2 regions of the Butyricimonas paravirosa genome follow, and region 2 is predicted to be linked to the other one. Evidence: riboswitches for the same ligand, from Rfam matches in the RefSeq annotation. Region 2 holds a riboswitch; the other holds the start of a gene.
The links. A riboswitch is a leader RNA that binds a small molecule or an ion and turns the genes downstream of it on or off. The one in region 2 is predicted to bind cobalamin.
Positions count from the first base shown of each region.

Region 1: it holds a riboswitch for cobalamin, as region 2 does, so the genes downstream of both, F1644_RS14360 (TonB-dependent receptor) here and F1644_RS11220 (TonB-dependent receptor) in region 2, are expected to answer to the same signal.

Region 1 covers NZ_CP043839.1:3,530,279-3,537,781, reverse strand. Annotated here, with positions in the region: gene F1644_RS14365 (YncE family protein) at 1-638, opposite strand, end outside; gene F1644_RS14360 (TonB-dependent receptor) at 671-2,677, opposite strand; cobalamin riboswitch at 2,817-3,018, opposite strand; gene F1644_RS14355 (leucine-rich repeat protein) at 3,178-5,157, opposite strand; gene F1644_RS14350 (hypothetical protein) at 5,180-7,267, opposite strand; gene F1644_RS14345 (PKD-like domain-containing protein) at 7,285-7,503, opposite strand, start outside.
Region 2 covers NZ_CP043839.1:2,705,291-2,712,793, reverse strand. Annotated here, with positions in the region: gene F1644_RS11245 (M16 family metallopeptidase) at 1-382, shown strand, start outside; gene F1644_RS11240 (2-dehydro-3-deoxyphosphooctonate aldolase) at 624-1,070, shown strand; gene F1644_RS11235 (YceD family protein) at 1,200-1,715, shown strand; gene rpmF (50S ribosomal protein L32) at 1,732-1,917, shown strand; gene F1644_RS11225 (beta-ketoacyl-ACP synthase III) at 2,028-3,029, shown strand; cobalamin riboswitch at 3,168-3,369, shown strand; gene F1644_RS11220 (TonB-dependent receptor) at 3,508-5,727, shown strand; gene F1644_RS11215 (HmuY family protein) at 5,763-6,947, shown strand; gene F1644_RS11210 (cobaltochelatase subunit CobN) at 7,022-7,503, shown strand, end outside.

The sequences.
Region 1 (7,503 bases), 820 kb from region 2:
AAGTCAATCACGGACACCGTATTATCGTAGTTAGGCACACGATATCCTCCAGAGTTTGCAACATATAACTTATTCCCGACAATCACCATCTCTTCCGGTTGGTACCCCACGGTACAACTCCCCACGACTTTCAGCGTGGCCGTGTCAATCTTCACCACCTCACCCAAACGGGCATTCGGATCTATCTGTACCGGTCCGGCATACGAACTGACATAAGCGAATCCCTCATGAAAAACAATATAACGACAATTCGTTACCGTGATCTTCGTAATTTCCTTAGCCGTGTTCACATCCATCACCTCGAGCAAGTGAGAACAATTAATCACCGCGTACAACTTATTCCCGTAAATCTGAATATCATTCCCCACGTCTCCCAGCTCCTTTACCACGCTCGGGTTCCGCTCTGCGAATATATTCTTATGATACTCTCCGGAAGCATAATCAAAATAATCCAACGTGGCCTTATTACTTCCCATATTCCCCTCGTTCAACAGGAAAAAACCTTTTACAGGCCCCGGCACCGAATCGCTCGGGGTAACCTTCGTTATTACGGACGGAATAATTTCATCATCATCATTCCGGCAAGAAAAAAACAATAACATTCCCAACGCGAGGAACATTAACATACCTAATTTCATTCGATTTTCACAATACATCATTCGATCTTTATCTAAATTTCTATGTTGATAATAAACTTCACGTTCGTCCCCGGCATCGGGTAACACTGTACCACCTCGTACTGCTGGTTAAAAATATTATTCACCTCCGCCGTCAGTCGAATTACAGTCTTTCGCCACGAGAAATTCTTGGATAACGAGAAATCACTCGTATACCACTCTTTAGCCCTATTCTCCGGGATATTCGCGCTCGCCTCGTAACGCTTCCCTGTGTATATAAAACTATAATTCAAAAACCAACTCTTGTACGTCCCGTTCAGAATCAACGAACCGCTATGCCAAGGGATATACGGAATCTGGTCCCCGTAATACGTACTCTCCTTCTTCGTGAAATCCTGAGCCTTCTGGTATGTGTAATTCACCCGGGCATCCAACAACCAATGTTGACAGAACCTCCAGTTACTCTGCACGGCGACATCAACCCCTCGAATTTCCACCTCTCCCAGATTCACCATCGTCCAGCGAAACTGATTGGAAGTCGGCATGGCAATAATCTTATCCGACACCTCGTTATAGTAGGCATCCACCTGTACGTCCAGCCCCAGCAACACCCCTTTATCAAAGTTGCGATTATAAGTCACTCCCACGTTATACTGGTTCGTGTACTCCGGTTCCAGATTTATATTCCCGATAAAAGTATAATACAAATCATTCAACGTCGGCATTCGGAACACTCGCTTATAAAAAGCCCTCACGTTAAAATCCGCCACACGGAACGGTTGCCACGCCATCACGACCGTGGGTGTATATTCCTGCATATCATCCGCTGCCCCATTCGCCACCTTCGTCCGCTCATGCACGAAAGTCCCCAACACGCTTGCCTGAAATTTAAAACGGTCAAAATGCAAGGCCGTCGCCACGGCCCCTAAAGTCGTGTAACGGGTCGGATAGACAAAATCCACCAAATCTGCATTCAGCTTGTTCCACTGAAAATCCACGGACACATCCACGTTCCAAAAAGGCAAAATGGCAAACATATTGGCTGACGAAACATAAATTTCGTGTTGCCGGAAATGATTATTCACGTACATCGTACTCACGTCCAACCGGGGATCGGAAAGATAATGCAAATAATCATAGGCATACTTCGCGTTCATCTGTAAACTATAACCACTAAAATGCCTCAAAAAAGAACCTTGAAGGAAAAAATTAGAATCCCATTGACGATCCTGATGCTTGAACTTTCCCGGCTCTTCCCGTACCGATGCGCCGGGATAACCTCTTTCGGAATCATAAAAATATGCCTTAGCCTTCCACTCCCCGTCATTCATCCGGCCAAACACACCATACTCTGCCCGCAAAGCACGAACATCCCCGTTCTTACGAACCTCAGTCGTATCGTAACCATTCTTTTTTTTGTAGCTAAACTTATACTTTCCTGTCGTGTACATATACTCCGAACTAAAAGCCCCGCTCACGTGTTCCCCCAACCGATGTTCAAACAACACCGATGGATTCGCCACCCCGAAAGATCCCGTTTTAAAAGTAACCTTCGCGTTATATTTCTTCCCGTCTGTAAATCTAGGTGTACGGCTTGTCATATAAATAGACCCGGCCGAGCCAAAATCTTTGGCAGACTGGAATATGGCACTCCGCTGCCCGTTATACAAAGAGATCGCCTCCATGTTATCCAGTGAAAAACGTCCCAGATCCACGGTCCCGTTCTGTGCGTTTCCCAACTCGATACCATCATAAAACACCCCCACGTGTTGGGTCCCCATCGCCCGGATATTCACGGTCTTCAAGCCCCCGATTCCCCCGTAATCCTTGATCTGCACCCCCGAAAAATAACGCAAAGCATCCGCAACGGAATGTACTGTCAACCTTTGCAACACCGGACCTTCCATCGTTTGAACCGGAATCACCTCCTTCTGAACCCGCTTGGCGGCAACAACAACCTCATCAATATTGTACACCTTTGTCGTGTCCACTTTTTGTGCCCACAAATAATTCCCAAACAAGGAACACCATAAAATTACACCAAAAACGATTAATTTCATTTACTCTGCCATTAAACGATAACAAATCCGATCATTCCATTTCCGGCGATCGCCTTCATTTGCAATCACCTTGGACCAAATCATTAATCCAAGAAAGATTTATTTTTCTTGCACCTCGCGAACTCTAGTCCCAGAGAGTTACGAACTCATGATCTTGGCAGGTCTTCTGACTTGCTCCGTCCTTGAACGCCCTTCCCATTTCGTGTCGAAACAGTGGATGTGAGTCTTGTTCACGGACTTTGGCGGAGCTTACAGCAGCGGGTCTGTTCAGGATTTGCACCTGATTCCCTTTTCACCACACGCCCGAAACGAGGTGTGACACCAAAATCGTTGCAAAAATATATAAAATATAAAGACAGTAGAAGTTTATGACACTATTTTTCACTCTTTATTTCACAAAACAAAATACTGATAATCTAACACATAAACATACAACTAGGTCTGCAAAGCACATATTTTGATTTGCAGACCCAGTACGTTTACCATCTCACAGAAATAAACTATTCCTTTTTCCAGTTTCCATTAACCATATCTTGATACTGGGGATTATACCCGTTACCCGACACGATCCACTTGTCGGAAGTCAGTACCGGGATCACGCTTTTCAAGCCGGAGAAGTCGAATAACCCCACATTCGTCTTAATCTCCACAGCAGACGCCGACACGAGTACCGGAAAATTGACGTATTCCAAAGAGGCTGTTCTCGTCGTCCATGCGTTCAACGTCAACTTTCCCCCGATAGACCTCAATGCCGGCGCATAGATACCATCCAAATGACCACCATAAGAGTCATTCGCCCTAATATTGAAATCACCTTTCACCGTTTCCAGCGCAGGCAGTGACAGCAACTCCATGTTACAGCAATGTCCAGCACTTAACGAACCGATTTTTGTCAGTTTCGGTAGATTTACCCGGGAGCGTCCTTGAATGTAAAAACCGAACTCCCCGTCAACTTCTTTCAAATTGGGTAAATCCAAATCATCCACGGCAGCCACAACCGTGAGGCTGAATTTCCCGGTCACTTTTTCCACATTCAACTGAACTGCCTCCGTACGACTACCGGATATCCAGAATTCAAAGAAATCTGTCGTCGTGACTTCCTTGATGCCCTTGATAACAATATTCGGGGCATAAAGAGATAAACGTTGCATGGAGATAGCTTCGTCACCGATCAAGGTGAGAGGCACATTGTTATTACGAACCTCAAGATAAGTCAAGCCGTCAATCTCCCGGATGTCCAATTCCGCAACATTTGATTGGCTAAAAGAGAGCGAACCGACAGATAGGGAATGCTCCAAGAAAGAGTAATCCTCGGCAAGGATTTCCGAGAAATAAAGGCTGGAAACCTTCGTAAGCGAACCAAGAGCAGATAAATCCGCAAGAGAACTCATGCTGCGGAAGTTAGCACTCTCGCCCACGGTAGTTAAAGCTTCCAACCCGTCGAGGCTCGTCAGGTCACTCAGATCTTGTATTTCAAGAGTTGAACCGATAGTTGCCAGAGATTTAAACCCTTCTAAATTTTCAAACACACCTTTGGACAAGGTAAATCTCCCGGTCACGGTCTGCAAGGAGGTGAAATCAATCGCCTGCAGGACGTTGTTGTTCGAGACCGTCAATGTCGTAACCTCTTCCAAAACCGGGACAGAGATACTTTCCAAGGACGTGCAATAATTGATCGTTAAAGAAGATACACTCTGCAATTTAGGCAGTTTCACGGAGATCAATGCGAACATGGAAGACACGTCCATTCCCCCTTCAATAGATTCCAATTCCGGGAAATCAATCTCCTCCAACTGACCGATTCCGGAAAATTTGAAATCCAAATATATCCGTTTCAACTTTGGCAAGCAAAGTTTTTTCAACGGGGTATTCGCATCCACGACGATAGCGCTCACCTCCTCAAGATTCTCCAAGCCGATGATCTCCTCGCTCTCGTACGTCGGGTTAATCGTAAGATTGTGCTTGATTTTCCGCAAATGATTCAGGGGTTCCAACGTCTCGATAACATCTTCCCCATCGGTCTGACCGATCGTCAAATTACCATCAATCTCGCTAATCATAGCCTCCCCGAAGGCATCCACGTCCGCCTGCGTGAGTAAAGTAACATTACCCACCCGGACAACAGCAGATTTTTCTACCGAATAAACGTATTCCCGGTCATGTTTCCCCGCATAGGAGGTCACCATGAAACGGTGTTCCCCGTCCCAATCCGTGATCGTCGAGGGATCGGGAGAGATCGTGGCGTTCTCGCTCACGCTGAACTCCGGTCGCATACCGTCGAACGAAAAATCCTCCGGCACAACAATCTTCAAAGAATCATCGAGGATGGAAGCCGTCAAGGTTGTCTCCCCCTTAACCAAGCAGAATGAAGTGATGTAATTGTCTCTCCCCTTGAAGTCGCTGTCATCATCGTCACAGCCCACCGCAAACACCAACCCGCAGAGAAGAAAAAGGGCCGCTTTTATATTTATCAATCGCATATTCTATATTTTTCAAGTGTAACTATTCTTTTGTCCATTTACCCGCTTTCAAGTCATCCAAAGTCACCGTGTAACCATTACTCCTCGTGGTAAACTTCTCGATCGTGTCGATCGCTTTCTTAAACCCGGCATACGAAGTCAAAGCCGATTGGAAATTAATCGTCACCTCCTTCACGCTTTCCAGAGTGGCAAAACCATCCATATTCGTGATGTCATTATTAGCGTACATGGGTAGAGGAGGGGTAACCATGATCGTCAAGGTACTCCCGATACTCTTGATCGACCCAAAGGAAAGTTCGGTAAAAGGAACATAACTCGCCCAAGAATAAATGGTCATCTTTCCACCCACGCTTTCCAAAGCGGGAACATCCAAGACCGTGCAAGTGGTAGAAAAAGGAAAAATCTCCACGTTACCCCCAACTTTCTGCAATTTCGGTATATTCACTTCCTCCACCGCAGGCATCTTTGACAGCGTGAAATTCCCGGTCACCTCTTCCAAATCCGCCAAGACAAATTTCTTACAACTGTTTAAATAAGCCATACTCGTTCCCGTGGTAAAATCACCATTCACCTTGCGGATACTTGTAATCTCACATTCTGCGAGAGTTTTCGCTCCCGACAAGTCGATTCCACTCACTTCCTTAATCCCGGACACGGGAGGGAAACGAGTCTCCACCTTAGTGGAAGAACAGACAAGTTTCAAAATTCCGGGGAAGACCTCTCCCCCAACAAGCGACACTTTCGTCAATGTAGAACCTTCGAGAGTCAATGTTTGTACCTTGACGGCAGAGATATCCAACGTCTCCAATCCTTCTAAATCAGTCAATTTCAATTCAGAAAACTCTCCTAAAGTAGCTGGGAGCCTCACGTTTTTCAATGTGGCCAAATTAGTTATGGTAAAAGAACCACCCACCGTAGCCAACACCTCGAATCCGTCCAAGTTATTAACGTATTGTAATTCATTCAAGGTACAATTACCTACGATAGTTTTCAGTGCCGGAAAACGAATAACCCGTATATCCGATCCGTCAAGAGCAAGACTTCCCACGGATTCCAAAACCGGAAAATTCGTCTCTACCAATTTGCAGCTACCAATACTCAAGGCTCCGGGAATCTCTTTCAACAATGGCATATTCAAGGCATTCATCACGGAGAACACGGCGCTCCCGGTCGTCGGTTTCACGTTAAGTGCATTACACTTTTCGAGAGCCGGAAAATCAACCGTGTACGAATCAGCAAGCCCCACGGTAAGAGTTCCTCCCACACGGGTAATACGCGGAAAACTCACTCTATCCATCGCGAAACCGGAAATAGCCATATCACCATCCACCGTTTTCAAGGAACCGACATCCAATTTCCTGACCGTACCCGCCAACGTGAAGTTACGCCCCACTTCTTCCAACAAGGGACAAACAAATTCCTGTGCCAGATTGTTCTGCACGGTCAAATCCAGACCGACTTTCTTCAAGGCGGGCAGATAAATTTGGTCAATATTCCCCTTGGCGGTAATCAACAAAGAACCAACCTCCTCCAAGTTCTCCAACCCCATCAAATCTATTCCCGTGTAAGCCTCGGTGATTTTCAAGTCATGCCCCACACGCACCAATTTATTCAACGGCAAAAGGGAAGTAATCACCTCCTCGGAACCGGAACGTCCGATAATCAGATTACCACCTACCTCGGTAACCCCACTCTCCCCAAAAGCATCAACTTCCTCCTGTGTCGCCAAGGTCACGCTGCCCTCCACGGGAACACTTTCCCGGACTACAAAATAATGGTACACTCTCCCTACTCCACTTGCCGAAGTCACTTCAAAAAGTGCCTCCTCGTTCCAGTTGGCAATGGAGTCAGGGGAAGGCATGATGCGAGCATTCTCGCTCAATATCACTTCTGCCGAGGCCCCGGCAAGGGAAACACCCACGGGAGCTTGCAGGATAATACTATCACCCGTCAAAGCGGCTTTCAAAACCTCCCCGTTCTGTGTCAACCGAAAAGATACCACGTAGTTGTCCGTACCCGTAAACGGATCATTATCATCGTCACAGCCCCACACTCCTAAAAAGCAGGCTAAAAGGAGGGCATAGATGGTCAATATATTTTGTTTCTTCATTTCGTTTTCTCCTTAAATTATTTATTCTTCAAATGATAATCATACCCGTCAAGGAACTCCGTGGAGGACTCTCCCAACACGCCCGCCTTCTGGTTAACACTGGTCTGGATCATCACGAAATCAATATATTTCAGATTGGCCGGAGTGCCATCGACTTGGATTGCGTTATCAATTTTGAAACAACTTTTATCCGTTCCATAATTATCAACATATCCCCAATCGTATTCTCCGTTGTA
Region 2 (7,503 bases):
GAATGGAACTCTCTCCAGACAACCGATCGGTACGTATGATCTGAAGGTAACTTTCCAGACGAACCCGGACATGGTGGAAGAGCTGGTTCGGGTGGTAAAAGACGAGCTTTTTCAGATTGCCGACAAAGGGCCTGATCCTGAAGATTTAAACAAGCATCTGGAATATTGGCGAAAGATGGAAACTCAAAATGCAAGGAATGTTCAGACTCGTTTGATTTTATTACAGACGTATTACACGTGGGGTGAGGATTGGGATGTTGATTACAATAAATTGTTGAATTCGATCACAGTGGAAAAAGTGCAGGAGCTTGCCCGGAAAATCATGGCTGATGGGAATTTGAAGGAGGTGGTGGTAAATCCGACGACGATGGTTACTCGATGAATGGGCTATGGGTGCACTAGACCATGAACATAGTTTTAACATAGCATCTACACGGCATGAATACTCGTTGGTGTTCATGCCGTGTTAGAAAAGGCATGATGCCGGGTGGTTGGTGTCGAGGAAGGATAGCCTGACATGGGGCCTTGTGGCTCCCTGTTGTTTATTAGAAATAGATTTCTAACCTTTGTAGAGTATATTTTCCTAACTGCTGATTCACATGAATCATTAATTATTCAAAATTATGAAAACGATCTATTTATTTATCTGTATTGTGGTACTCTTGATGAGTTCTTGTGCGACTTCGAAAAAGAGTGTCCGGAAGGGGGAAGCAAACGTCCGGCACGAGCTTTTGGATGCGAGAACTTTTAAGATCACGAAATTTGCTCGTGACAAGACCTATGGGTACACGGAGGATAATCCAATCAAGGTAGGTGGGGGGATGGAAGGCCCTCTGAATGAACAACGCTTTTTGAACGCATTGGCAGGTCCTAACGGAGAGAAGGTTTCGTATAAACGTCAAGGGAGTTGCTGCCCGTTCAAGACCCAAAACGCAGTTTTCGGTGATAGTGGAATGTTGGATATGTACGAGATTAGCATCGAGGGGATGTTCCAAAAAATTATTCTTTATCTGAATATGTACGATTCAGAAACTTTGCAAGTGCCGGTAGGGTTCACATTGCGGAAATAGAAACTTCAAAAGGCGAACACGATTAAGTGGGAGAGAGATACAAGATTTTGTTTCCAAGAAAAAAACGGGTATGAATGTACTGGGTATTATATTTTTTTGTACATTTGTCCCCGTTTTACGTCAAGAGTAGTGGACAGATTGAAAGAATATAAGATAGCCCACAGAGGCTTAGGGGAAGGCGTTCACACTTTCGAGTTTGTCATGGATGGCAGTTTTTTTGATTGTTTTGACGCGACAAAAGGAACGAAAGGAAAAGTAAACGCGAGAGTAAATATCGTGAAATCATCCCTGCTGATGGAGGTTCGGATGACGATCGAAGGGACGGTAGAAGCAATTTGCGATCGCTGTCTGGAGGAAATGGAGTTACCAATTAGCGGAGAATTGAACTTGTACGCGAAGTACGGGGAGAGAGAGGAAGGAAATGATGATGATTTTATTATCTTGGCTCAAGATGATGATTATCTGGATTTGAGTGAACCGCTATATGAGGTGTATATGCTGAATTACCCGCTTCGCGTGGTTCACCCGGAGGGAGAATGTAACGAGGAGATGGAGCATGTACTGGAAGAGTTGACAATGGAAGAAGAGAATGATAAGATTGATCCCCGCTGGGATGAATTGAGGAAATTAATTAATAATAACTAAATAAAACTAGAGAGAAATGGCACATCCTAAACACCGAATCTCTAAACAGAGAAGGAATAAAAGAAGAACTCACGATAAGGCAACGGTTCCTGCAATAGCAAAGTGTTCAAATTGTGGTGCTGCAGTTCAGTATCATACTGTATGCCCGGAATGTGGGTATTACAGGGGTAAATTGGCTATTGAGAAAGCAGTTGTTGCATAATTTTGATGCAATGATAAAGATTGCCTTAGATAATACAGCCCCCTGTACTAGGGGGCTATGATTGTATATAGGTGTCTGATTCTATTATTCAATTTGAAAATTTTTATTTTATGGAAAGGCCAAGAGCGGTAATCACAGGGGTAGGAGCGTATTATCCCGACTATATTCTAACTAACGAGGAGTTGAGCCGGATGGTAGATACCACAGACGAATGGATCATGACTCGAATCGGTATAAAAGAGAGACGTATTTTGCGGGATGCCGGTAAAGGCAGTGCTTACCTCGGGGCCAGAGCGGTGGAGGACTTGTTTCGTAAAACAGGTTTGAAACCGGAAGAAGTTGATTTATTGATTTGCTGTACGGTTACGGCCGACATGCATTTCCCTGCTAACGGGAACGTGATTTCCGATATGGTGGGAATAAAGAATGCTTTTAGTTTTGATCTTAATGCCGGATGTTCCGGTTTCCTATATGGCTTGATCACGGCGACGCAGTACGTGGAGAGCGGGCGTTATAAAAAAGTGATTGTCGTGGGAGCTGAAAAGATGTCCGCGATTACGGATTACACGGATCGGGCAACTTGTCCTATTTTCGGAGATGCGGCTGCCGCCGTGTTGCTGGAGCCGACAACTGAAGATTTGGGGGTAATTGACCACATATTGCGTTCGGATGGAATGGGACGTGTTCACCTACATATGAAAGCAGGTGGTTCTTTGAAACCGCCAACCATTGATACGGTTTTAGCCCGGGAACATTATATTTACCAGGAAGGACAGCCCGTGTTTAAACATGCTGTATCGAACATGGCAGACGTGTCGGTGGAAGTGATGGAACGCAATAACTTGTCCTCGGAGGACGTGGCTTGGCTGGTACCTCATCAGGCAAACCTGCGTATTATCAAGGCTACCGGGGAACGAATGGGGTTACCCAAAGAGAAGGTCATGGTTAATATCCAAAAATACGGTAACACGACCTCGGCAACAATCCCGTTGTGTCTGTATGAATGGGAGGACCAACTGAAGAAGGGGGATAATTTGATCCTTGCTGCTTTTGGTGCCGGATTTACATGGGGTGCCATTTATTTGAAATGGGGATATACTCATAAGGGTTAGATTGTATCGATAATACGATATACGAGGCTGTTCGGTTATTTCCCGAACAGCTTTTTTGATTTCAGAAGATGGGTGTAAGATATTTTAGCTGATTATTAGAAAATAATTGTTTTTTTCATTAAGAAATAAATTATTTTATATATTTGCGTCGATTTTGGTGAGTCCCATGCTATCTGTATGGGATGTAAGGGAATCCGGTGAGAGTCCGGAACAATACCCGTTGCTGTAATCTCTTTCCCGTTACACGGGAAATGCTTAGTCACCTCATGCCACTGGTTCGTCCGGGAAGGCGACATAAGCGGAGAAAGTCAGAAAACCTGCCTGAATTAGATGTTTTTATTGTTCTCGGGAATAAGGATGATAAAAAGGAAAAAATAATAGCTATTGTTTTTATTAACAGTAACATTTATGAAGCCACGGATGTGCGTGATGTGTGCTGTCGTGTGGCGTTTATAATGTTTATGAAAAAATAATAAACATGAAAAGTATCTTATTGCTAGTATGTGGCGTACTTGTATTGAATTTTGCACCAATGTCAAGACTTATGGCGATTCAACCGGAGGTGATGGCTGATACGGTGAAAACGGTAAAATTAACCGGAAAAGTCGTGGATGTTGAAACAGGGGAAGCAATACCTTTATCAACTCTCATGGTGAAAGAGTTAGGTTGGGGGAGTGTTTGCGATACGGAAGGAAAATTTAAAATTGACGTGCCTGCCAATCGTAAAGCAACTTTGACGGTTCGTTCTGTTGGGTATGAGACTCGTGAAGTTGATGTGGCTCCTGGAACGATCTCTGGGCTTGTTATTAAGCTGAAGAAGAGTTTGTTGGATTTGGATGAGGTGGTTATTACAGGTACGAGAACGGAAAAGGTGATTTCCGAGGCTCCCGTGATGACTCGTGTCGTTTCTGCCGAGGAGTTACAACGAAATGATTACGAGAGTATGATGGATGTTCTGGAGTACAATATTCCGGGGCTTCGTTTTAACGTGGACCCTCGCGGTAATAATATCCAGATTCAGGGATTGGAAAATAGTTACATCCTTATCTTGGTTGATGGGGAGAGGTTATCTCAGACTCCCGGGGGACCTATCGATTTCGATCGGCTGAGTACGTCCAATATTAAACGGATCGAGATTTTGAAAGGTGCGGCTTCTGCTCTTTACGGGTCAAGTGCCATGGGTATGGTTGTGAATATTATCACGGATTCTCCGAAACGCTCTTTGGAAGGCTGGGCAAAAGCTCGTTATTCTAAGTTTAATGACCTGCAGTTGGATGCGGGGATCGGGTTGGCTCACAAGGGATTTTTCTCCCAGACTCTTTTTCGTCGTAATTCCACGGATGGGTATGATCTTACGCCCGAAACACCCCAGTCTTACACGATGAATCCTTCACATGATATGAATATAGAGGAGAAGGTAGGATGGAATAATGAACGGACGAAAGTGGTGGCTTCAGCTTCTTTCTATTGGAATGAAGTAGAGAATCCTCCCAAGGGAGAATCTCCAACGCATTATCGCAGTTTAAACAAAACATTCCGGGCATCATTGGAGCATGCCTTCGGGGAAAAGAATAAGTTGTATGCGGTGTATTACGGAGATTTTTATACTCGTAAGACCGTGTATGATTTGATTGATCTTGCAGATAGTACGAATGCGACTTCTCACGAGCAGACAGCCCGTTTGACAGATATTTATAGTCCCTTGAAGAACGTGGAGATTGTTGGAGGAATTGAATGGAATTGGACTCGGAATTATAATAAGATGCAATACGGTAAGGAACAAACCGTGAGAAAAGTGAACGATGCGAATGTTTTCGTGCAGGTGGATTGGCAGATATTGCCGGAGCTGGATTTGGTAGGAGGTTTCCGTTACACGCACCATTCTGTTTTTGGTGACGCGTATACCCCGAAAGTAAATTTGATGTATGCCCCGGGCAGTTTTAAATTCCGTGCCGGGTATAGTCGGGGATTTAAAGCTCCCGGCTTGACGGAGTTGTATTCTGATTTTGACATGGGAAGTGTGTCGCATAATGTTGGAAATCCAGATTTGAAACCGGAGTATTCCAATTATTTATCGGTTTCGGCGGAATATACTTACAATGGACGGTTGAATGCAAGCGTGGAAGGGTACCAGAACACGATAAAAGATAAAATTAATTCTTTTGTTATTGACGTGGAAGATCCGGAACCGGGACAATTGGGAGCAGAAATGCATTATGCAAATGTGGAGGCCGTGCGTATACGCGGGGCAGAAGGAACATTAACTTATTACCCGATTAAGCAATTGTTGCTGAGGGGAACTTATGCTTATACTGATGCGAGAGATCGGGAGACGGATTTGCAATTGTCCGGAAATTCAAAACACGCCTTGAATTTTACCACGACATTACGCGGTAAATTATTGAAACGGGATGGTTCTGTTTCTCTCTCCGGACGGTGGACTTCTAAGAAATTGTCACAGAGTAAATCCACTGAAACGGACGATAGCGGTCAAGAAATAGAGGTGATTCGTGAAAATACAAAACCGGCTTATAGTCTTTGGAAGTTGGTGGCCCAATATACGCCTTGGCAAAAGAAGTTTATGAGGTTGACGTTAACAGGCGGAATTCAGAATTTATTTGATTATACGGACACGGAACATTACACGACGTATGATGCCGGACGTCGATTCTTCGGTTCCGTGATATTCCGTTTCTGACAACATGAGAATCTTTAACTTAATATTGATATAGAATGAAAAAGTTTAATTTAAAATCATGCCTCATGCTATTGGCTTGTCTGGCATTTTCGTTTAACTTTATGGCTTGTACAGATGATGATGGTGACGGTGATGGTCCGGAGGTAGATGATTCTATCCGTACTCGTACTTTTGAATCGGCAGATTATAATAGCGGTTGGAAATATTTTTCTTTTAAAAAAGGAGATTTTGTTGAATTGACAACAGAGCAGGCCACAACAAGTTTGGAGTGGGATGTTGCTTTCAATCGTTATTACGTGAAAACCAATAGTGGGACTTCTGGAAAAGGAAAGGGTGGAGTGCTTGATTCTGGAGCGACAACTTTTGCTGCTGTTACTGGAAATGTGAATTCCGAGTTTGTGGTAGATGATTCTCTGAATATCATGACTACGATGGGAAATTTCACGAAAGATTCTTATAATCCGGGGATAGAATGTGAAGGTTCTAATAGTTGGGCTTGGTATAAATATATGGAATCTACTTGGTATTATAATCACAATGTTTTTGTTTTCCGTTCTGCTGACGGAAAGAATTGTGCAAAAGTGATTTTCGATACTTATAAAGATAAATTAGGAAATTCTGGCCACATTACATTCCGTTATATATATGATGGAGAGGCTGATGCAGACATAGAGCAGGGTGGTGATGAGCCGGAAGAACCGGAAACACCTGTTACGAATAACATCGTTTATCTAGCTTCTTCAAATGCAACAGATCCATGGAAATATTTTTCCTTTGCTAAAGGGGATTTTGTTGAATTGACAGAGGAACAAGCTGCAACCAGCTTGGATTGGGATATTGCATTTCAGCGTTATTATATCCGTACGAATAGCGGAACTTCCGGTAAAGGTCAAGGTGGTGCCTTGGATATGAATAAGACGAGTTTTGATGATGTTCCGAGTGTGCCTAAATCTGGTTATACAATAGATAAGCTGGTTAGCATGATGACCACGATGGGAAGTTTTGAGAATAAAAGTGGAAGTCCTGCTTTCCAATGTAAAGAACAACCAACGTGGGCATGGTTTAATGCTCCTGCAGAAATGAAGTGGTATTATAATAATAACGTTTTTGCTATTCAAACGGCAGATGGTGAACATTGGGCAAAGATTATAATGAAGACCTATAAAGGTACGAATGAAAAGGGAAATATAGAATTTGAATATATCTATCCTGCAAAGTGACAGGAGGTAAATAATAGTGTTTGTCCCCCGGAGTTTAGGCTCCGGGGTAATTTGGTTTATTAAAATCTGATGTTATGGGATTGAAATCTTTTGTTCGTACACGTAAAAAGATATTGTTAAAGGTGGGGATAGTGATTATCCTACTTTGCTGTATCTGGGGACTTTATTCCCGTTACCTTGCCCCGACTCGGGTTGCATTAATTAATTTCCCCGCTTATCAGGCATCTAGTATCGCTTTGGCGAATGACAGTCGGATGATACAAGTCGATGCATTGAAACCGGAGGATGCAAGTAAGTTGAAAAATTACGATGTTGTTTTATTTTTTGGTCCCGGATTACGTTTAAACGGAGAACAAGCCGCGGCTATTCAGACTGCAGGGGCGAAGGGAACCGCGGTGTATACTTTAATATTTTCTTCTGGGGTAATTACAAATCATAATGTGGATAGTCTTCAGCAGGAACGCATTGGAGATTATTACGGAAATGGTAATAAGACGAATTACCGTAATCTGCTTTATTTCTGCCGTGCAGAACTCGACAAGCATAAGCTTTTTAC